4 regions of the Clostridium kluyveri DSM 555 genome follow, and region 1 is predicted to be linked to each of the others. Evidence: riboswitches for the same ligand, from Rfam matches in the RefSeq annotation. Region 1 holds a riboswitch; each other region holds the start of a gene.
What was found. A riboswitch is a leader RNA that binds a small molecule or an ion and turns the genes downstream of it on or off. The one in region 1 is predicted to bind cyclic di-GMP.

Region 1 (6,094 bases):
TGAGCCTCTGTACCAGAAAAACAGCACGTTGCTTTGTATCCTTGTTCTTTCACAATTAATTCCAATATTTTATTAATATCATTATCATCCTCCACAATCAATATTTCTATTTGTTTCAAATACTTCACCTCATTGTACTACTATTTCTCTAATCCATAATTTTTATTATAAACACCTTCAAGAACCTTTTTCAAAAAGGATACCTTCATTCTCCATCATATCTACTCTTTTAGTATTAATCTAATACTAAAATTATGCAAAAATCATACTTGTTATTTTAAATATAAGAGTTAAAATGATTATATCATACAAATTGAAAGGAGTAATTAAAATGAATGAAGTTTATAACTATCTAAAAGATATCGGTACCTATTACCTAGCAACATCCGAAGGCGATCAGCCAAGAGTTCGACCTTTTGGTACAATAGCTATCTTTGAAGGAAATCTTTACATTCAGACTGGAAACGTCAAAAAGGTATTTGCACAAATGAAAAAGAATCCTAAGGTTGAGATCTGTGCTATGGGAAAAGACCAAACTTGGATACGTATTACAGCCACTGCTGTCCGGGATGACAGAGTTCAGGCTAGACAACATATGCTTGATGAATATCCAAATCTTAAAAATATGTATGCTGCTGACGATGGAAATTGTGAAGTACTTTATCTTAAAGATGCAACTGCCACCATATATTCCTTTACAGAAAAACCTAAAATCATTAACTTTTAAACTTACATTTAATAAAATTATATTTTATTATAAATGACATATTTATACTAATTACGTCATACAAAGTACAAAAACAAAATATTTATATTGAATTTTGTAAAATTTGTGTGTAATATAGTTTATATAAATATTGATAATAGCACACTTATCGAAAGGTAGGGTCGCAAAGCTATGGGTCTTAAGAAAATTATTTTTCTATGATTGCCAGGTTGCCAAAGTTTATCTAACTATAAAAAATCATGTATATTTTGGTGCCTATTATTAATAGTAAATAATGGGCACTTTTAATTTTATAAAAATAAAATTTATAAAGTGCCATTTTAGGGAGGACATAAATTGGGAGTAAAATTAAGTTATATTGATGTATACCATGGATCAAAAGTTGTTTCAAATGATTTTTATCTTGAATACTTTAGAAAACAAGACAAGGATATTAAGCACCTACTTACAGATGTAATGGGAAGAGATAAAAGATATATGCTAGATGATGGTGAGTCGGCCTTTCAACTAACTATAGAGGCAGGAAAATCCGTGTTAAAAAAAGCCAATCTTGAAGGAAAAGATATTGATGCAATTATATATTCCTCCATATTGCCAGAATATATATCACCTGCAACGTCAATTTTAATACATAAGGAATTGAATATGAGTGCTAATGTAATGTGCCTTGATGTCAATGCAAATTGTGCAGGTATGACTGTTGCTCTTGAAAACATGTCAAATTATCTTATGTCATCAAAACGTGCAAAAAGAGTTCTTATCATTGGATGTGATGATGATAATGCTATTATAAATCATGACAATGAACTGTGCTATGGTAATTACGGTTATGCAGCATGTGCAATAATTTTAGAAAAAGTTGATGAGGACTATAGTTCTAATAATTTACATGGTATGTTGCATTATGTCTTTTATATGTTTTTCTGTTATGAAATTGATTGGTATAAACAACGAAATAACTTCAAATACCTTGATTGTACTTGGAATACTTGTTGCTATTTATGGAGCAGTATTTTATAAGTGCTATAAATGGGTAGTTGCTTGTGACAGTATTAATCCAAAAGCTTTAAATGTAACTAAAATCTTAGTCTTAACAATAACGTATTTTCAATATTTATATCTTAATTTTACTATGCATTTGAATTCTGTGTGGTTAATAGCTATCTTTTTTGTTATCCTCGGAGCTCTGTTTTTTGATCTTAAAATGATAATAGCTTCAGTAGTATTAAGTGCTTTATGTATTGTAATAGTATTTATTCATAATCCATCTATTCTTAAGTATGAAAAATTGGCAAGTGCAGAAATATATATGACTATGGTTACTGTGGTTATTACTTTTGTACTTCTTTTTATAATGGTTTATATGGCATCAAAGCTCTTGAAATCAATTAGTGAAAAAGAAGCTGAAATTAGAGAAGAAAATGAAAAATTGCTTAAGTTATTTAAAAGAATATCTGAGATTTCAAATACTGTCTTATCATCTAGTGAAAATTTAGGTGCTGCTATTACAGAACAGACAAGTTCTCTTGTTGAAGTTTCAGATGTAACAAGCCTCGTATCTCAGAATTCAGATGAAATGCTTGACAAATCAAATAACAATGAAGATATACTCCATACTTTGTTAAATACAAATGAAGGTGTTGTTCATAAGATTGAAGACAGCAAAAGTAAAATAAATAATCTTATAGGAATTACAGAAGAAAATCAAAAGTCCTTAAATGCTACTCTTTCAATTATTTCAAATATAAAAGATGAAATAGCAAATACATTTGAGTCAACTAAAGACCTTGAAGAGAAATCTGCTAAAGTTGATGAAATATTGAATCTTATCGGAAATATATCTGAGCAGACCAATCTTCTTGCTTTAAATGCTTCAATCGAAGCAGCAAGAGCAGGTGAATACGGCAAAGGTTTTGCAGTAGTAGCAGACGAAATCAGGAAACTTTCTGAAGACACAAAACAATCCTTAGATCAGGCAAGTACAATAGTAAGTGAATTAAAGGACAAAATTAACATAGTACAGGATCAAATGAAGGGAAATAACAAAAAATCTCAGGAAGGAAACAGCATTATAAATGAAACCGTAAATAGAATAAATGATATGAATGATCATTTAAAATCATTTAGCAGTAATATCATTGATATAAATGAAGCCTCCAATACTTTATTCTTACAAACTAAAAATGCTGTAAAATTCAATAAAGAAATATCAAATATAACTAAAAACACAATATCACAATATAACACTGTAGCTGAAACAATTTCTCAAAATGCTTCTACATGTGAAGAAATTGAAGCAAATATAAATGAGCTCAAAAATATAGCTGAAGATATGAATAAACTTGTAAAATAAAAAATAATAAAAACAGTATATGGAATAGTCATAGATTTTGTGAGAACATACACAGATCTATGACTATTCACTAACCATAAAACGAGTGTGCGGTAGTAATCAATCCTGGTGCTAAATATTTTCACACGTCGATCCTCTTATAATATCCTCAACCTTAACATTTGGATTGTGATATCTTGTACGTCCGATTGTGCTTTTGCCATACTCTATCGCCTCATATGGACACCACTGAATACAGGCAAGACACCGCTCACAATGATGCTGCCAAATCGGATTTCGTTCTTCCATTTTTATATTGTTTACAGGGCACACTCTAGCGCACAGACCGCAGCCGCTGCATTTTTCGCTCACCTTAAATTTTTCGTCCCATTCGGAGATGCCTTTGTATAGATAATTGCGATTTACCATCTTACTAAAAAGCCTGGCCTTTCTTTTAACCGGATGAAGCTTGCCATCAGCAACTGCCCCGGCAGCTTCATCCGCCTTTTCCATTGCTTTTTTTATCAGCTTTTGTACAACGTCGTGAGCAAAGGCCTGATACTTCACAATATAATTCCCCGGCATCTTTACTCCAGTTGCGTAGGACAGATAAACACCCTTTTCTTTCAAGATATCGTCCAGCATTCCCAAAGTGTCTGCCCCGTTTCCGCCGAAATTTATAAATGCAAAGCAGTAAGTTCCTTTAATGATATTGACCTTTTGTACAAAGCGTTTTACAAGTCTCGGTAACCCGATATAAAAAACGGGAAAAACGAAACCAATGGGATTATCAGGGCCACCAGCAGGCTCATCCGTCGCCCCTACAGCCATAGACTTAATTGTGCAGTTTCCAAGTCCCTTTGCGATTTGTCTAGCTATTGTCAGCGAATTGCCCGTAGCGGAAAAATAATAAATTGTCGGATTCATTACATACTCCTCCTTCATAGATCATCTGTAAAAGTAAATATTTTTTAATTTTATTATCTAGCTTATTAAATAACAGTAATTGTAAAATCAAATAAGTCATCACTTTATGATATAACATTTTCGCTGAAAAACAGAAAACTATCAGTAAAGGATGACTTCAGTTATGATTATAACATTAAATATTGACAGCGAAAACATCTATTATAAAATTTATAAAGCAGTTGAAATTGCAGTTACTTTTTGAAGGAGGATTATTCCTCACTTCTCTTTTAACATTTATAGTATTACTTATTAAAGAAATAAAAAAATAGTAGCCCCGTCTTCAAATGGAGACTACTATTTTTTGTTTCAAAAATTTAGTAATACCAGTTGCCTGAGCAACCAGATTGTACACTACAGGATGTTAACAGCATCCTGTTTTTATTTTACTACTATTCTTTATTTATATTATAACACATTTTACAATTTAAAATCATATACTTATAAAATTTTTATCAATATTAACTTCAAGTCAATCTCTCAATGCCGCTTATATCAACCCATTACGCAAAAAAGCTACTTTATTTGTGGTAAGGTTCTCCCTTCATTATCCTAAACCCCCTATAAATCTGTTCAAGGAGCATTATTCTAAAAAGTTGGTGTGGAAAAGTCATTTTTGAAAAACACAGTTTATAATCAGCCCTTTTCAAAATTTCACTGGAAATGCCAAGGGAACCTCCAATTATAAAGGCAATATTGCTTTTTCCTGAAAGTCCTAGATTTCCTACAAACTTTGAAAACTCTTCAGAACCCATCATACTTCCCTTTAAATCAAGAGCCACCACATACATATTGTCATTTATATACTTAAGTATTCTCCTACCTTCCTTTTCCTTTATAATATCCTGTTCACTACTTGAAGCATTGTCAGGAGTTTTTTCATCTTGTACTTCTATTATATTCAATCTACAATATCTAGAAAGCCTTTTTGAATACTCTTCCACTGCAGCTTTAAGATATTTTTCTTTCAACTTTCCTACGGCAATTATGGTAATGTTCATGTTATCTCCACTTTCATATATTTTGTCTAGTTATGAATCACTTGATTTAAATATGCCTTAATTGATTTAAAATACTTTTATACTCTTCTTCAAGCATTTCCTTATCACAATTTGGCAGTGACATTTTAGAAATAATTTCAGTAAGTCTCATCTGCAAGATGGACTTTTCCATGTTGCAATTACTGCTGTTATTTTTCAGCTCTTGCTTCTCTTCAAATTCTTTTAGATTCCCATGAAATTCTGTTATTTGTCCATTTTTCAATAACATTAAGCTGTCTGCCACCGAATTTATAAATTTATTATCATGGGATACAAATAAAACTGTACCTTCATAGGTTTTAATAATATTTTCAAGAGCCTCAGTAGATTGCATATCAAGATAATTTGTGGGCTCATCAAGAAGTAATACATTAGCCTTTGAAACAAATAATTTTGCAAATGAAACTTTTATCCTTTCCCCTCCGCTGAGTACGCAAACTTTTTTATATACATCATCACCAAAAAATAATAATCTTGCCAAGATTGTCCTTACAGAACTTTCACTTTGAATTGAATCTTCCATTACATTTTCAATTAAGGTTTTATTATAGTCTAAATTTTCAAACCTCTGACAGAAGTAACCTATTACCGCCTTAGGTACAGCATATATTGGATTAAAGTGATTATTTATAAGATTTAGCAGTGTAGTTTTTCCCGAACCATTATTTCCAACCAGAGCAGTTTTACTTCCATTGTATATTTTAAAATCAGTATTATTTAAAATAACATTACTGTCATAGCTGAAACATATTTTATTTCCAGATATGACTACTTTATTTCTAGGAGGATCAGTCAGTGAAAAATCAAACTTTACTTCTGGAATTTTATCTGGTTTTTCCTTAACCTCCAGTTTCTTCAGACGGGTTTTTATAGTTTTTGCCGTCCCTTCTACTTTTTTTCTTTTTTCATTACTCTCTCTCTTGTGAAGTCTTGCTTCTGAATTTCCCATTCTCTTTGGGGCTTTTTTCATAGATTTTGATTTATTTTCTCTCCCTGTAATAGCCTTCTGAAGCCTTGATTTTTCACTTA
Region 2 (6,094 bases), 1.5 Mb from region 1:
GGGACTGTCCATTGTCCGGCAGATGGTCGAAAAAATGGACGGTAAGATTACCGCCCAAAGTGAACCAAACCGATATACAGCGTTTATCGTTGGCTTCTCAGTAAAAAATTGAGTGAATCCCTGTCTGTGGGCAGGGATTTTTTTTCTGCCAAAATTGCAAGGTTAATGCAAGGTTAATGCAAGGTTAATGCAAGCTTGGCGTGTTACACTGGTTTCAGTAAGAAAAGGAGGTTCTGAGATTGAGTGATATAATCATTGAAACAAAAAATCTTACCAAACAATATGGCGCGCAGAATGGCGCGCAGAAAAGCGTTGCCAACCTGAGTATTCATGTAAAAAAGGGTCGTATTTATGGGTTGCTCGGACGAAACGGTGCCGGAAAAACCACGACGATGAAAATGCTGCTAGGCCTGACGCAGCCGACCTCGGGAGAGGTGAAAATTTTCGGTAAAAGCATTCGTGGAAATGAGAAAAAAATCCTGCCACGTGTCGGCAACCTCATTGAGTCGCCGGGCTTTTACCCAAATCTGACCGGCACGGAAAACCTGAATATCTTTGCCCGACTCCGGGGTGTTTCCAAGCGCAACGCTGTTTCCAGCGCATTGGAAGTTGTCGGGCTGCCGTACGGCGATAAAAAACTGTTTTCACAATACTCACTCGGTATGAAGCAGCGTCTGGCCATCGCGCTTGCCATCATGCACGACCCGGAACTGCTGATTCTGGACGAGCCGATCAACGGGCTTGACCCCATCGGCATTGCGGAAGTCCGTTCGTTCATCCGGGAGCTGTGCGACGCGAGAGGAAAAACCATTTTGATTTCCAGCCACATTCTTTCGGAAATATCCCTGCTGGCGGACGATATCGGCATCATCGACCATGGGGCTCTGCTGGAGGAAGAAAGTCTTTCTGAATTAGAAGAAAAAAACAGTAAGTATGTTCATTTCATCGTCTCCGACACGGCACAGGCGTCCAGAATCATGGAGCGAAGCTTTGGGACGAATAACTTTACGGTGGAAAATGACCGCAGTCTGCGCCTGTACGATACGAATTTGCCGGTGACGGCGCTCACCCGCGCTTTTATTGAGAGTGGATTGGAGGTCGCGGAAGCCCATACTTGCGAGGATACGCTGGAGGACTACTTCAAGCGCGTGACCGGGGGTGAGGGCATTGCATAACCTGATCCTCTGTGAATTTCAAAAGTTCAAACGGCGTCCCATGTTTCTGCTGGCGACACTGGCGGCATTCATTTTTCCGATTGTGATGACAGCGCTGTACTGGAACACCCCAACGCAGCCGGATTTTGACAATCTATTTTCGGGAATTGTTGACTACGGAGATTTCCTTCTGCTGCTTCCCATTTTGGTGGTAATCTCTACTTCGCTGTTTTTTACGGAGCAGGACAGCGACACGTTAAAAAACCTTGCGACGATCCCGGTCTCAAGAGAAAGGCTTGTGCTGGCGAAAATCAGCGTCATGGCGATTGTCGCCGTGGCCTATTCCCTCGGCGGATTTCTAGCCAGTGCAGTGTGCGCAAAGCTGCTGGGCATGGCTCTTATCAATATGGGGCAGAAATTTTTTCTCAGCATTTTGCTTGGGATTATGCTCCTGACAGCAGCTCTCCCATGCGTGGTGTTAGTGGTGTGGTTCAATAAGAACAACCTGATTTCCATTGTCATCACCCTGTTTTATACGATTGTCAACTACGTCGTCCACTTTACGGACGCAGGCATGCTGACACCTGTCGGCGTGAATATCGGGACTGTGCTGCCCATCCCGCTGATCAACCGCTGGATCTATCAGTTTTACGATCCGGGGAAAGGTTCAGCATCGGAATTTTATGAAACCATGCGGCCCTACTTCGTTTCCACCCCCGTCTGCCTTATAATCCTTGTGGTGATGGCGGTTGTGTTTACCGCGCTGATGATACGAATTTACAACCAGCGCGAACTATAGAAAGGAGGCGTGACGATGAATTTGATTCGCACAGAATTTCAAAAACTGAAACGGTACAGCATCATCCTCGTCGGCATCATCGGTGTAACCTGTTCTCCTATCATTTCAATTGCGATGCAGAACATGATGTCGGACGACGCCAAGACCGTTTTGAACTATACATTTCCTGATTTACTTAACAGCACCATCTGGAACAACATGACAATCTTTTTCCCTATGATTCTCGCCCTGATCGGCGGCTATATGATCAACCGGGAATACACGGATGACACCCTCAAGAATCTGCTGACCGTTCCCGTCAGCTTCCCGCGCCTTATGGCTGGCAAGCTGACCGCCCTCGGTGTGGTTGCGTTGCTGCTCGGCCTTTATAATGCATTCATTACAAGTATCGTCGGACTGATCTGCTGCCCGGAAAACATGTCGCTCTCCGTCATTGTATCGGGAAGCATCCAGATTATCGGTATGGCCCTCTTTACCTGTATTGGAGAATTCCCTCTGATCGCCCTTTGTGGGCGCAGACAGGACGCTTTCCGGGGCGGAGCCGTGGTTGCGTTCCTTCTCGGATACATTACGATTTACTTTAAGAATCCCGTGATCCGCAACCTGTGGCCGTTGTCAGCCGGGCTCAGTATCGTGGGGTTTGGCGGCGAAGGTTTTGTGTCCGATACCGCAGGCAGCTATGCTTCCACGCAGAACACTTTTATTGGCATCTGCGTAATCTTAGCAATGATAATACTGACAGGAATCATCATCCATATTCCGAGCAAAGATGCAGCTGCAGCCGCTTCCTTAAAGAAAGGCGGTCACGGCAGGCAAAACCGACAGGAGGCTTATAAGTGAAAAAATACATTCTCTTCTTAATGATCGCGTGCTGCTTCGTTTTCGTACTGACAGGCTGCACAAAAGATGAAATTGTCAATCATTATAACGAGGCTTTGCAGGAGGCCGGGGACGATAACCTGACGAAAGACAGCAAATTGCAGGGAAAGCGCAGCTTCGGCTCCGACAGCTATGTCGGAAACTATTCCGCTGATTATGACAGCTTCACGGGAACGGAAACCCTCTTTGGCGGAACGGCGCTGGAACGAAACGACGGAAATGAAATCAAAGTCACCTGCACACTCAACATCACGGATGGGACTGCAAAGGTTGTTTTTAAGTCAGGGACGGATGACCCTCAGGTGCTGATCGAAAGCAGCGGCGATTATTCTGAAACAATTGAGCTGCCATCTGCCAGCAACTATATTGCCGTTGAGGGCGATGGCTTCACCGGCTCTGTAGAACTGGAAATCAAATAAAAGGAGTTAAAAAACCATGAAAAATAAAATTCTAAGTATCATTGCCTTTATAACGATCTTTGTCCCCATTACGATCCTCTTTGTGTGGAAGCCGTCCGACCCGAACGCGACAGGTATCGTGATCGGTTACTTCATCTTCATCGCGCTCAGCTTTATTTATTCACTGTTTCTGTTTGCCAAAAAGCATTTGAGAGATATTTATACCAAAATTGCTCTTGGCCTGAACGCGGTGTACCTTGTGGGTATTCTGGCTTTTGTCGTGATTCCGCGTCTTATCTAAGATTGTCAGAAAAAATAACACGGGATTATCTATGAAACTGAGCGTGTATATTTGCAGTCAGCAAATCATTGCTGTATACAGTAGTCCTTGGGCATATTAATTTTTCAGGAAAGGAGCATGAACATTGTAATATGAACCGTGATGTACTGCACTGTACCGGTCTCACGAAAATAGAGGCCGGGGAAACAATCTTTCATGATATCAGCTTTAATCTGCACTACGGGAAAATCATAGCCTGTACAGGAGCCGGAACCCACGCGCTAATACGGATTTTGATCGGCAAAGATGCCAATTACATAGGGAAGTTTCAAATCGACGGGTCTATGGGATATGTGCTGCTGTCGGACACAGTCCCACTGGAGCAGACCCCCTTACAGGTCTTACAGAAAGCAAATGCAAAGCACGAAACTGACAATATGCTAACCGGTATGCTGTTGATTGCCGGGCTGGATGGTAAGGAGAACATGCTATGCAGCGAACTGACATCAGGCGAGATCCGCAGACTGCTGGTGATACGAGAAATCCTGAAAGCTCCTGATTTATTGGTTCTGGAGGATATGTTTACAGATGCTTCAGCGTATGATCAAAAAATCATAAAGAGAATGCTCATTGAGGTTAACGCATACATAGCCGTGCTTCTAACCGCGTCCTCCGCAGAGCGTATGCGCGGACTTACTGATCAGGTTATAAATCTGGATACCGGTCAAATGAAGCTGGAAGAGGATGGGCAGCATAATGAATTTCGACAGTAAAATTCCCATCTATCTTCAATTACATAATCACTTTCAAAAATTGATTTTATCCGGTGAATTGGCACCGGGTATGCCAATTCCTTCGTTTAGAAAAATAGCGTCCGAAGCACAGGTCAACACAAATACCGTACAGCGCGCCATGATTTCTTTGGTTCATGAAGGTTTGGTGGGGAAGGAAACAGGAAAAGGTTACTCGGTGATTAAGGATCAGGAAAAAATCATGTACCGGCGTCAGGAACTGGTTCAGTATACAACCAAGCAGTTCCTGCATGCAATGAAAGCACTTGGATATGACAGGCAGCAGATCATTGAAGTGGTATTTCAATATTCCAATGACAACTCTGATTATGGTTTTGAAAATAGAATTCCGACAAAGGGCAAACTTGCCGAAAGGTAAGGACGCAAAGCCGAGGGTCTAAAGTGCGAGAGCATTATGACAGTCTGGCTGCCGTAAAGGATTGCGTATGAAACCTGCCCTTTTGCGGCAGGTTTTTTTCATAATAAATGAAAGGCGCTACCCGCCAACAAAAAAAACGTGAGTTTGGCGGGTCTATCTTAATGCCTGAATAAGCATATCGTAACCCTCCAAGCTCACCAGTTTGGAGGGTTTTCAATGTGTATTCAATATGCCTTGAACTTAAGGCGACCACTGCTCAGCAGCGGTCGGGCGTGATGAAGCGGACATCTATCTCCTACATACAGCTATAATCGGTAACTTGTCAAAAAAAGGCTATGCTGCGCATGGGCGCAGAGCGGTCACAAACACGAACTAACAGAACGTGTTAAATACGAACATATCTACAAGAGTGTATCAACGGACGACTATGTCCGCTGGTGCGCTCTTTTTGCGTTTTTAGGAGATATTCCTCGTTGTAGATCACCGCCTTCTTGTCCTTCGTTTTCAACAAAATTTTGAAAATCAGGAGGACAAACATATGTCAGAGAATAAAAAATATACCATTATTGTAAAAAGGCAGCGTGTGGAGGTCAGCGAAGCCGTCTACCGTGCCTATCATAAAGAGCGTGAAGCGGAGCGCTATCAGAACAAGCTGATTCGCCAGAATGAGCTGTCGCTGGAGCGGTTCCATGAGGATGGTGTTAACATTGATTACCTCATAGTCCGTGTTCAGCCGGACATAGTGGACAAGCTCATACATCAGGAGCAGCTGGAGTCACTGTGGGCTGCTCTTGACATCTTGCCGGAGGATGAACGCTCTCTCATTGACGAAATATTCTTCAATGAGAGAAGTGAGTCACAAGTTGCCAAAAGCATTGGTATTAACCAATCTACGGTCAATCGCAGGCTCTCAAAGGTTTTATCCAAGCTAAAAAATTTGATGGAAATTTAGTCTTTTGGCGCATCGCCCCCCTCACTTTTTCCTTTATAGAAGTGAGGGGGATTTTTATCTCTCTCGTGTTCCTTGAAAAACACCGAGCCATTCGGTCATATCCAGCAGCTTAAATACGTTAGCTGTTCAGCTCCGATGAGGGGAAAGCGGCTTTGGAGGACACGCCAAGACCACCTGCGGATAGGCCAGAGCTATCCGTCAAACCGATAGCATCAAAGGTGCCAAGCGAGAAATGTCCGTCCGAGAAGCAATCCGTGGTGGATTGCCCCGCCATGACCCGAACAGCCTACAATGATACTTCTGCATAGCCACAGACATCGCAATGGGTGCAGCCGCCGGAGAACCCGGCGGGGGTGAGAGTCCCATGACAGCCATATGCCACGCTTGCGTGACGTTAACCACTGGCTGGTTTAAGCTGGCTGCCCAAAGGACGGAATCGTCCTTAACCGCAGGCATTCTGCC
Region 3 (6,094 bases), 1.2 Mb from region 1:
AACATCTGCCAGTGCAGAAATCAATCCTTTTGATTTAAATGCACTGGAAACAGCAGTTCAAATAGCTGAAAATATCGATGCCAGAGTTACTGCTGTAAGTATGGGGCCTCCAAATACAGAAAGTGCGTTAAAAGAATGTATTGCAAGGGGTGCTCATGAAGGAGTGCTTGTAAGTGATAGAAAATTTGGAGGTTCAGATACAAAGGCGACTTCTAAAATACTTGCCAGTGCCATTAAAAAGTTGGGAGCCTATGATCTGGTAATCGCTGGAGAAAAGACTGTAGATGGAGATACAGGACAGGTTGGTCCCGAAGTTGCAGAATTTTTAAATATACCTCATGCAAGTTATGTAAGTAAAATTACAGAAATGAATAAGGACAGCATGGAGGTACATTCTGAAATCTGGGAAGGAACTTATTTAAAAAGTATAAAATTTCCATGTCTTATTACAGTTACAAAGGATATCAATCATCCAAGATTGCCTTCTTTTAAAAATAAGATGAAAGCCAGAAAAGCAGAGATTAAGATATTAAAGCTTGAGGATTTAGAAGAATTTTTGAATGAGGATAATGTTGGCTTTAAGGGTTCACCTACAAAAGTAAAGAAAATAGAAATTCCCCAAATAGAAAAAAGACAGGGAAAAATTTATAGGGAGTCAGATACTGTTGAGGCAGAGAATGAATTAATTAATATATTTAAAAAGATTAAGGTTTTGGAGGTGTAGTAGTGGGTAAGGAATATAGTGGTATATTGGTATTTGCAGAACAAAAAAATGGACAAATTCATAAAGTCAGTTATGAACTTCTGGGAAAAGCAAGGCAGCTTTCTGATAAATTAAATGCTCCGGTGTACAGTGTTGTGTTAGGAGCAGATGGTATAGAGGCCGAAGAACTTATATATAGGGGAGCAGATAAGGTATTTTATATACAGGATGATATGTTTAATCTACCAGAAGAAGTAACCTATACAATTAACCTGAAGAATTTAATTAAAGATATCAAACCTGAAATTTTTTTGATTGGTGCCACTACCCTGGGAAGATCATTGGCACCTAGGCTGGCAGCGTCCTTAAATACGGGACTTACAGCAGATTGTACAGGTCTTGAAATCGATGAAGATAGAAAATTGGTTCAGATAAGACCGGCTTTTAGCGAAAATATACTGGCTCATATAAAAACATACACATATCCCCAGATGGCTACAGTGAGATATAAAGAATTTGACGAGGGCACAAGAGATGCTAAAAGGCAGGGAGATATTTTAAAGGTAGAGGCTTTAAGACTCGAAAATGAACTGGTAAAAGTGATAACACAACTTAGATCCCAGGAAATTAATATATCTGATGCAAATGTAGTAGTGGCAGCGGGTAAAGGATTGAAAAAGGCAGAAGATATGGCTATGTTAAAGGAGTTAGCGGATTTGCTGGGAGGTGTAGTTGGAGCCAGCAGGGAAATAGTTGAAGAAGGGTTTATATCCAAGGACTTTCAAGTAGGATACAGCGGCAACAGGGTAAAACCTAAATTATATATAGCTTGTGGAATTTCAGGAGCACCGCAGCACCTTGCAGGAATGAAAGAATCGGGGTTTATTGTTGCAATCAATACAGATCCTTCAGCTCCTATATTTAATATAGCAGACTACGGAATAGTTGATGATATGTATAAGGTAATACCTGATTTGATAACTAAGATAAAAGAAAGCAGTTTAGAAACTATAAATTGTTAAATAATAAAGAAGAAGGGATAAAAATGAATACAGATTTAATTAAAAATTCACCCGAGAAGGTAGTTGAAAATTTAAAAGCAATTGTAGGAGAAGATTGGGTTACAAGTGATTTATCTAAGATGCAGAGGTATCTTTATGATGAAACTGAATCTTTACTTCGTCCTGAAGCATGTAAAGATTGTGTGGTGGTAAAACCGGCGTCCCCAGAGGAAATATCAAAAATATTAAAATATGCAAACAAGGAATTGTTGCCTGTAGTAGTTAGAGGGGGTGGAACAGGAGTAGTTGCAGGAGCCATACCCACACAGCCAAGTATTATTTTATCCATAGAAAGATTAAACAAAGTTGTGGAATTTGATGAAAAGAATATTATGATTACCATGGAAGCTGGAGCAACACTAGCACAATTATTAGAAGTATTAAGCAAAAATGGTAAGCTGTTTTTTCCAGTTCATCCGGGAGATGAAGGAGCACAAGTTGGAGGGATGGTGGCAGCAAATGCTGGAGGTACCAGGGCAGTAAAACATGGAATTATGAGAAATCATGTTAAGGCATTGGAAGTGGTTCTTGCTACAGGAGAAATCGTTACACTGGGTGGAAAGTTATTAAAGAATAATATGGGTTATGATCTGCTTCAACTTATGATAGGCGGAGAAGGAACCCTTGGAGTTATTACAAAAGTTACATTGAGATTATATGCTGCAAGTAAATATAATGGAACATTACTGGTTTCATTCAATAGCCAGAGAGAAGCTTGTGATGCAGTACCTGAAATACTACAGGAGGGAATTACACCTCTTGCCATTGAGTATATGGATAGGGTTATATGTGAAGAATCAGCCAAGCAGCTTGGAACTAAGTGGCCTGCAGTTAAAGGATCCGTGGACTTGATGTTTATACTTGACTATGCCAGCGAAGAGGATCTATATTCAAATAGTGAAAAATTAGTAGAAATATGTGAGAGACACAATTCTGTAGACAGCATTATAGCAGAAACTGAAAAAGAACAAAGGCATCTCTTGGAGATAAGAAGTAATGCATATGGTCCTTACAAAAATAATATAGCGGATATTATGGATGTAGCTGTACCACCTTCCTCTGTACCTGATTTTTTTGATGATGTAAAGAGGTTGACTAAAGAATATGACAATAAAATTGTTTCTCTCGGACATATAGGAGATGGAAATATTCACAATTTTATTATGGGTGATAATGGGAAACTACCTGCTAATTATGAAGAGCTTAAAGAAGCCATATATAAAACTGCTATAAAATATGGAGGAACGATAACTGCAGAACATGGAACTGGAAAACTGAGAAAAAAACATATGCCTCTTCAATTCAGTAAAAGGGAAATTGAAATTATGGAAGGAATTAAGAAAGTATTTGATCCAAATGGCATTTTAAATCAAGGAGATATGGTAGATTGAAGAAAAGTTTAATTAAATAATGAATAATCTTTTAAAAAATAAAAAATTAAGGTAAAGTTTAGATATTATTCTTGAAAATTCTAAAAATTACATGTAAAATTATGAATATATATTGATAATAGCACACTTATTGAAAAATAAGGTCGCAAAGCTATGGGTCTAAAGAAAAGTTATTTTTCTATGATTGCCAGGTTGCCAAAATTATAATTATAAGACTTTAATATGTGTATTTATACTTTTTTTGGTGCCTATGATATATAGGCACCTTTTAATTTTTGTTCAGGATGATAATTATTATTAATATATTATAATAATAGATTTAAATAAATGAAAGGACAGGTGTATTAAATTATGAAAAAACATGAAATTAATTTGGACAAGGGAAAAAAAGAATTGGGTGTAAAAGTATGGGGTATGTATGAAGAGAAAGATGCTAAAAGCTTCATAGAGGAATTCCAAAAAACAGCATCTGCTATACAACCTTCGGAGTATACATTATCTTTTGATTGCAAAGAATTAAAGGTTTCTACCCGAGATATGGTGCCAATGCTGGAAGGCTGCTTTAAAATGTATAAGGATTTAAATTTCAACAAAGTTATTATAAATGCGGGCAATAATGCAACTCTAAAGATGCAGTTCACAAGAATAGCTAGAAATGCAGGACTTGATGCAAAAATAATGTAATAATGTGTAGAGAAAATACAGGGTGAATTTTATAAACTTATATATTTTTGTTATTTAAGGAGGGCTAATATGGGTGTAAAATTGAGTTGTATTGATATCTGTCATGGTTCTAAAGTTGTTTCAAATGACTTTTATTTAAAGCACTTTGAGAAGCAAGGTAAGCATGTAAATCATTTGTTAGAGGATATAATGGGTAGAGATAAAAGATTTATGTTTGATGATGATGAAACAACCTTATCTTCAGCTTTAAAAGTATCCAAATCTGTACTAGTGAAGGCGGACTTGACCGGTAATGACATAGATATGATAATATGTTCTTCTATATTATCGGAATATATTGCACCTTCAATGTCAATTTTATTACATAAAGAGTTAAATGCAGGAAGAAATGTAATGTGTTTTGATATGAATGCCAATTGTGCTGGTATGACGGTTGCCCTAGAGCTTGCATCAAATTATTTAATATCCTCAAATAGAGCAAAAAAGGCCTTGATTGTGGGTTGTGATGATATGCATTCCTTGATTGATCCTAATAATGAACTTTGTTATGGCAATTATGGACATGCTGCTTGTGCGATAGTTCTAGAAAAAGTAAATGAGAATTGTGGAATACTTGATGAGGAGTATTATATAAATACAGAAGAAAGTGAAAATATTATGTGTCCACGGAATGGATTTTCCAGTTTTTTTAAATCAAAAAATGTAGATGAGTTTTCTTTCAAATGGCTTCCCTTTGATGGAGGAGCTTGCGTTTACCCTGCAGCTGAAATTATGACTAGAATGTTAAAGAAAAAAGGATTAACTCAAGAAGATATCAGTATGTTTTGTTTTTCACAGTTTGCATTTTCAAATATAGAACATATAAGAGAGCTTATGAATATAGATGAAGACAAGAGTGTCTATGTAGGGGACAGATATGGATATACTAGTACAAGCAGTCCCTTTATAGCATTATATGAAGCTATAGAACAAGGAAAGGTTAAAAGAGGAGATTATGTAGTGTTCTGGACTATTGGCAGCGGTTCTCAAAGTATAGTTATGCTTTACAAATATTAAAAATATATAAATTTATTAAATTCTTCTAGGATTCAGGTAAGTTTGCTATAGAGAATGGTTTTTATCTGAATCTTAGAACAATTTTAAAGGAATGCAGCAATATGAGTATCATAACTTTGAAGAATATAAAAATGATGTAATATTATTCCAATGTCTTATTGAATTTAATCACTGTTAAACCTATAATGATAATGATTAACAGACTTAAAGATAATATGGGACCTATAATATATGACAAATTTACTCCTTTTACTATTATAGCCCTTAAAATTTGAAGAAAATAAGTTAGTGGCAGAACACAGCTTATGAGATAGATTATCTTGGGCATAGCTTCTCTTGGAAACATAAACCCTGACAGCAGTACGCTGGGAAGTAAAAGTGCCAAAGAAGCCTGCATTGCCTGTAGTTGAGTTTTGGCAACAGTGGAAATAAACATACCTATGGCTAGAGAACATATTAAAAATAAGGTTCCAAGTATCATAAATAGTGTCACACTTCCTTTTATGACTATGCCAAACAGTAAATTACCTAAAATCAATACAGTCACCATATTTAAAAAGCCAATTATTGTGTATGGCACCAATTTCCCCATTATGAGTTCAAAGGGAGTAATAGGTGTCATAATAAGCTGTTCAATAGTACCTTTTTCCCGTTCACGTACCATTGCAAAGGAAGTTAATATAACAGTAATGTTTTGAAGAATTAGTCCCATAACACCAGGTACATTGAATTTACTGCTTTCCAGGGTAGGGTTATAAAGTAGTAGAGGTCTTATATTTATTCCTGCGCTTGTTGGTATATTACTTGCAGATTTTTTAAACTCTACTTTCTTCATTTTAGTGGAATAGTTATTTCCTATAAGTATGGAATATGACATGGCAGTTCTTGCTATAGTGGGGTCAGAGCCATCTACCAACACTTGAACACTGGCTGTTTCATTTCTATTTAATTTCTTGGAATAGTCAGGGGGTATTACAATTCCTACTTTTACTTTTCCCATGTCAATATATTTTTCCACCTCATTGTATGAATCTGCGGAACCATAGAGCTTGAAATAGTATGAATTTATAAATGCATTTACAAGTTGCCTGCTTTCTAAAGTTTTGCTGCCGTCATATATTATGAGATTTACATTATTTACATCTGTATTTGCTGCAAATCCAAATAAAAGCAGCATCATTATTGGCATTATAAGAGCT
Region 4 (6,094 bases), 1.2 Mb from region 1:
ATCTTTATTCTGCTTGTCACAGGGGAAATCATATCTATATCCGTCCTCATAATTTCCCTTAGAATGCCATCTACCCTGAATCTAACTCTCATTTCCTCTCCCTCAGGCTCTATGTGGATATCTGAAGCATTGTATAAAACCGCATTTTCAATTATGGTATTTAAAAATTTTATAATTGGCGCGGAGGCTTCATCTACTATTTCTTCTTCTCTAATTCTTCTACTGGCAAAGTTTTTTTTGTAATTTTGTGCCGCTTCCTGGGCCTTGCTTTTTCCATAATACTTTTCAATATTATCTAATATACTGTCCTTCAACGCTATGGCAGTTTTAACATTATAGCCTGTGGCTATTTTTATATCTTCAATGGCAAAATAATTCAAAGGATCACTCATGGCTACAAATAAAAAACCATTCATAATATCCACAGGAATAACTTCATATTTTTTGGCAATAGCCACAGGTATAATATCTATAATATCCTGTCTTACATTGATGTTATTTAAATTTACTACAGGTATTCCAAGCTGTTCCTTTATGGCATTCACTATCTGCTGATTAGTAATAAAACCCTTTCCTACAAGTATTTCACCAAGCTTTTCGCCTGTGTCCTTCTGTAAAATAAGGGCTTTTTGTAACATTTTTTCTGTTATAACTCCTGCATCTATAAGTATTTCTCCCAGCCGTTTTTTTATTTTTGACATGAATCTGCTCCTTTCTTAAATTTAATAATCTTAATTATACAAGAAAGAACACGTAAAGACATGTTCTCTCTTAAAATAATATTATTGAACTATAAAAGCTTGAGTAGCACTTCCGCCACCATCAATACCAAATATTCCATATCCATTTTTATATACAACTATCATAACTTCTCCTTTTTTATTAGTGTTAGGAAAAGTAATCCCTGTATCATTTTTTACACTTCCTTCACTACTTGGAACATCTTTAGCACTTGCACCTGCTGAAGCACTTTTATCAATAACCTCATATGCTTTAGTTTGTCCTTCACCTTTATTATTAGTAAAAGGATTAAATAACTGACTTGCTGTATTACCTGTACTAAAAGCACCATTAAGCTGATTTAATAAGTCCCATCTATTTAAATAGGTAGCTACTCCTCCATTATTAGTTACTTTAGTTTCCAAATAAGCCCTTACAGTATTTACATTAGTAGTTACCCCTGCACTCTTAGAATTGTTTTTAAATATCTGAGATTTAGGCACTAAAACCACAGCCAATATAGCTACAATAGCGAGAACTATCATAAGTTCAATCAGGGTAAAACCCTTTTTCTTTTTTACCATTTCCATAATATTTTTCTCCCCCTTAATTAAAAATTTAGAGATTAATCAATTGATTTTTTACACATTTCACCAATAAAAGTTATTAACTCATTCTTACATTCTATTATTTCTCTCCTTCTCCCCCCTAACCAGTCAATTTTAGATATTTAAAACAAGTACCAGTTTAAAATACTTTGTCCTAAAAATACTGTAATAAAAGAAGCTATAACAATAAATGGCCCAAAGGGAATATAATCCTTTCTGGATTTTTTCCCAAGTAAAATAAGTACAAGCCCTATAACAGCTCCTATAATAAAGGCTAGAAATAACATTAACATCGTATACTTAAACCCTAAAAATAGTCCGCATATAAGTGCAATCTCCACATCTCCCCAGCCCATGCCTCCTTTTGTTATAAGGATAATTAAAGCTATAAATACCCCTGCTGATACCCCTCCATAAACATAGGTTTTTATAGGAAGTCCTATATAAAAATATATGACTAAAAATATTATGCCAGCAATGATGCCTGTACCTGTAGTTTTAAGGTAAACATCCGTGGTATGGAAATCTATCATTCCTATTACAATCATAATACTAATGAATACCATATATTTTATAAGCTCTATACCCACTCCAAAGTTAATGTAAATAAGCACATATAATAAACCCGTTATAAATTCTAAGACAGGATACCTTAAATGTATCTTTTTGCCGCAATATCTGCATCTTCCTCTCAAAATGATATAACTTATTACAGGAATCATATCATAGGCCTTGATTTTTTTATTACAATTCATACAATGAGAAGGTGGATGTAAAATAGACTCACCTTTAGGTATTCTATATATACAAACATTTAAAAAGCTTCCTATGATAGTTCCAAAAATAAAAGCCAAAATACCATAATAAATATCCATAGTTATTCTCCATTTTTAAAAAGCAAAACCCTGTATCCATAAAATATTTATGAATACAGGGTCGGTTGCATCACTAACTCCAATACACACAAGGATGCCCAAATTAAAGTGTGTACCTCATCGTTCCCCTCAATTTGTTTAATTTTAGCATAAAAACACTCCAGTTTCAATAAACTTTGGAAAATAATTTAACTGCCAAATATTAAAACTTTCACTCAAATCACTCTAATAACCGTAAAAATTATACTTGCATAATATGACATTTTATTATACAGTATATTCAAATTTTATTATTTATACTATAATTAATCTACATATAAATATCAATTTAAAAATGAATATACTAGCCTTTAAATATCCTTATAAAATAGGAGGTTAATATGGAAATTTATAATGGAAGCAATGAACAAATATACAAAAGAGCCTTAACTGGAGCCAATATTTCACTTTGGGAATGGGATTTGGAAAAATGTTGTATATTTTTTTCAGATAACTTTAAAAATATCCTAGGATATAACACTGAAAATTTTAAGAATCTATTTGATTTTATTGAAGAAATTGTTATCCCCCCGGATAAACTAAGTGCCAAAAACGATTTAACTTTTTTTATAAAAGGCAATACGGAAACTTACAGAAGTGAATTCAAAATATCAACCAAGGAAAAGCATATTAGATCATTACTTGTTAAAGGTGCCGCCACCAGAAATTCAGCAGGTGAAATAATTTTACTTTCCGGTTCAATAAATGATGTAACACAAAAAAAGAGATTAGAAGAATATATTAATTACTCTGCTTACTACGATTCTCTCACAGGATTGCCAAACAGAATCTTATTTAGAAACGACTTAAAAACAATCTTAGACAACTATAAAAACGGTGCCCTGATATTTATAGACATTGATGACTTTAAATCAGTTAACGATACCTTCGGCCATGATTATGGAGATCTACTTCTTGTAATTTTCTCCCAGCTGATAGCCATGTGTATAGAACCTTATGGAACTTTATATCGACTTGGAGGAGATGAATTTATGCTCCTTATTGACAAACTTAATTCCTATAATGAATTAAAAAAACTCTGTATGGAAATATCCCATTATCTAAAAAATCCTTTTGAGGTTAAAGAAAAACAAATATATATAACCATAAGTATAGGTATTGCTCTATTTCCGGAAGATAGCAGCGATGTAGCAGAACTGTAAAAATATGCGGATTTAGCAGTATTTGAATCAAAACAAAAGGGCAAAAACACTACTACTTTTTTTAAAAAAGAATTATTTTATTTTTATCGAAGAAAACTTATTATTGAGCAGGAACTCAAAACAGCAATTGAAAATAATGAACTTTATATACTATATCAACCTCAAATAGATGCTGTAGAAAATAAAGTAATAGGCTTTGAATCTCTACTAAGATGGAAAAATAGAAAACTTGGCTTTATTTCACCACAAGAATTCATACCAATATGTGAAAGCACAGGAATTATTATAGACATAGGTGAATGGGTTCTAAATTCCGTATGTAAAATGATCTATGAATTACAACTAAAGGGTTTTAAGATAGAAACCATATCAGTAAATGTTTCTCCTATTCAATTGAGAAATAGTGATTTTATTACCAGGCTTATTAATATATGTGAAAAAAATCAAATTTCCCCTTCTCTACTGGAAATTGAAATAACAGAGGGTACATTGATAGATTTATACGCATGCAAAATAAAAACCTTAGATGAACTGCTAAAAAAAGGGGTCAGAGTTGCAATAGATGATTTTGGTACAGGATATTCATCTTTAAACTATTTAACCATATTGCCAGTAAATACATTAAAAATTGACAAATCTTTTATTGATAATATCGAAAGTAAAAAGAATAAAGCTGTAATAAAATCTATAATTAATCTATGTAAATCGTTAAATTATAACATTATTGCAGAAGGTGTCGAAACTAAAAGACAGCTAGACTGCCTTCTCCATATTGGTTGCAACATAATTCAGGGATATTATTTTAGTAAACCTCTGCCTGTAAATAAAATTGAAAATATCTTAAAAGAAAAAAATAAATTTGGAGGATTTCAATTTGAATAATTTAAACAAAAAAATATCAAAAGACTCTAAATATATTACATTAATATTAGATATGCAGTGGAAAATAATATGTGGCAATAAAAAGGCTTTATCAGTTTTAAAGTATACAAAGGAAGAACTCCTGTCAATGACTGTATTTAATCTAATCTCATCAGATGAAAAAAGAGCTGTAATCAACCAGTTAAAAAATTTTAACAGTGAGGAGTTTCATTTTAATACCTTCTATTGCACAAAAGATAGTTTAAAATTTCCTGTAGAGGTATCTTTTATTCCCATGGAATTAAATTCAAATAAAATAATTTTAAATCTCATAAGAGATATTACATTAGAATTACAAAGAGAAGAAGAAATAGAAACTCTTGCTTCTATTGTGGAATATTCAGAGGATGCCATTTTAAGTAAAGATTTAAATGATATTATTACAAGTTGGAACAAAGGCGCTGAAAAGCTCTATGGTTATAAGAAAGATGAAATTATAGGGACGCATATATCTAAACTTATACCTGATGAAACCATTGGAGATGTGGAGATAATTCTAGATAAAACAAAAAAAGGTATAGAAATATACCACCATGAAACTACTCGATTAACCAAAAGCGGAAAAAAGATATTGGTATCAATATGCATTTCCCCAATTTACAATAGAGAAAAAAAAATTATAGGGGCATCAGCAATTGCCAGAGATATATCAGATAAAAAATCAAAGGAAAAGCAATTAAAAGAAAAATATGAAGAACTTTCAGCTATATATGAAGAACTTGCTTCTACAGAAGAAGAATTAAGAAGTAATTATATAGAACTGGAAAAAGCAAAAATAGAAGCTGAAAATGCAAATATAGCAAAAGCTAACTTTCTTGCAAATATGAGTCATGAAATTAGAACTCCACTAAATGGCATTATAGGAACCATTGACTTAATTTCATTAATGGAGATAAGAGAATGTACAAGACCATATCTGGAAATATTAAGAAACTCCTCAACTCACCTATTGGATATAACTAATAACATTTTAGATATATCCAAAATAGAATCAGGTAAAATTGAATTACATATGAAAGTATTTGATTTGAAAAATATGCTGGATACTTTCATAAGGGAAATTTCATATGCATGCTCAAACAAAAATATAAAATTCACATATTTCATAGATCCTTTGATTCCCTCTGAATTAATAGGAGATGAATTAAAATTAAAACAGATCCTTATAAATCTGTTTAATAATTCACTTAAATTTACAAAGAAAGGGCATATATTATTTAAAGTCAAAAAAATATCTCAAGTAAATGAAAAGGTAATTTTGGAGTTCTCCATAGAAGACACAGGTACAGGTATTAAAGAAAAATTCAAAAAACAGATCTTTAAAAGATTTGTTTATCAACAAGTACCTCAAAATGAATATTATTCTACTACAGGTCTTGGACTTTTAATATCTAAAGAACTAGTAAAAATCATGAATGGAGACATATGGTTTGAAAGTGCTGAAAATATAGGAAGTACTTTTAGTTTTACAGCAGAATTTTTACTGTATTTCAATAAAGCTGTAGATAGCAAATTAATGCCCGAGGATACTGTTCCCCACACTTTAAACAAAAATATTTTGATAGTAGAAGATAATGAAATAAATATGCAAATAGCCTGCGGTATGTTAAAAAAACTAGGTTATAATTTTTTAAGTGCCTATAATGGAAACCAGGCATTAAAAATTCTGGAAACCATGTCTGTAGATTTAATACTTATGGATATACAAATGCCAGAATTAAATGGCCTTGAAACCACAAAGATAATTAGGAAAAATGAACTTCACGAA

Region 2: linked by a shared signal. The riboswitch ahead of CKL_RS18725 (sigma-70 family RNA polymerase sigma factor) and the one ahead of CKL_RS11385 (beta-ketoacyl-[acyl-carrier-protein] synthase family protein) in region 1 are both predicted to bind cyclic di-GMP.
Region 3: linked by a shared signal. The riboswitch ahead of CKL_RS17105 (hypothetical protein) and the one ahead of CKL_RS11385 (beta-ketoacyl-[acyl-carrier-protein] synthase family protein) in region 1 are both predicted to bind cyclic di-GMP.
Region 4: linked by a shared signal. The riboswitch ahead of CKL_RS05465 (prepilin peptidase) and the one ahead of CKL_RS11385 (beta-ketoacyl-[acyl-carrier-protein] synthase family protein) in region 1 are both predicted to bind cyclic di-GMP.

Annotation. Positions count from the first base shown of each region.
Region 1 is NC_009706.1:2,376,850-2,382,943, forward strand. Features, by position in the region: gene CKL_RS11375 (response regulator transcription factor) at 1-128, opposite strand, end outside; gene CKL_RS11380 (pyridoxamine 5'-phosphate oxidase family protein) at 332-727, shown strand; cyclic di-GMP riboswitch class I at 856-944, shown strand; gene CKL_RS11385 (beta-ketoacyl-[acyl-carrier-protein] synthase family protein) at 1,064-1,747, shown strand; gene CKL_RS11390 (methyl-accepting chemotaxis protein) at 1,656-3,080, shown strand; gene CKL_RS11395 (EFR1 family ferrodoxin) at 3,192-3,986, opposite strand; gene rlmH (23S rRNA (pseudouridine(1915)-N(3))-methyltransferase RlmH) at 4,547-5,026, opposite strand; gene abc-f (ribosomal protection-like ABC-F family protein) at 5,073-6,094, opposite strand, start outside.
Region 2 is NC_009706.1:3,895,727-3,901,820, reverse strand. Features, by position in the region: gene CKL_RS18765 (sensor histidine kinase) at 1-112, shown strand, start outside; gene CKL_RS18760 (ABC transporter ATP-binding protein) at 240-1,175, shown strand; gene CKL_RS18755 (ABC transporter permease) at 1,159-1,953, shown strand; gene CKL_RS18750 (ABC transporter permease) at 1,969-2,793, shown strand; gene CKL_RS18745 (hypothetical protein) at 2,790-3,251, shown strand; gene CKL_RS18740 (hypothetical protein) at 3,268-3,531, shown strand; gene CKL_RS18735 (P-loop NTPase family protein) at 3,663-4,283, shown strand; gene CKL_RS20510 (GntR family transcriptional regulator) at 4,267-4,680, shown strand; cyclic di-GMP riboswitch class I at 4,650-4,736, shown strand; gene CKL_RS18725 (sigma-70 family RNA polymerase sigma factor) at 5,219-5,632, shown strand.
Region 3 is NC_009706.1:3,559,570-3,565,663, reverse strand. Features, by position in the region: gene CKL_RS17120 (electron transfer flavoprotein subunit beta/FixA family protein) at 1-724, shown strand, start outside; gene CKL_RS17115 (electron transfer flavoprotein subunit alpha/FixB family protein) at 727-1,725, shown strand; gene CKL_RS17110 (FAD-binding oxidoreductase) at 1,749-3,155, shown strand; cyclic di-GMP riboswitch class I at 3,266-3,355, shown strand; gene CKL_RS17105 (hypothetical protein) at 3,507-3,839, shown strand; gene CKL_RS17100 (ketoacyl-ACP synthase III) at 3,909-4,895, shown strand; gene CKL_RS17095 (ABC transporter permease) at 5,038-6,094, opposite strand, start outside.
Region 4 is NC_009706.1:1,156,446-1,162,539, reverse strand. Features, by position in the region: gene CKL_RS05475 (GspE/PulE family protein) at 1-701, opposite strand, end outside; gene CKL_RS05470 (type II secretion system protein) at 783-1,310, opposite strand; gene CKL_RS05465 (prepilin peptidase) at 1,451-2,203, opposite strand; cyclic di-GMP riboswitch class II at 2,254-2,340, opposite strand; gene CKL_RS21210 (sensor domain-containing diguanylate cyclase) at 2,584-3,405, shown strand; gene CKL_RS21205 (putative bifunctional diguanylate cyclase/phosphodiesterase) at 3,505-4,287, shown strand; gene CKL_RS05455 (PAS domain S-box protein) at 4,280-6,094, shown strand, end outside.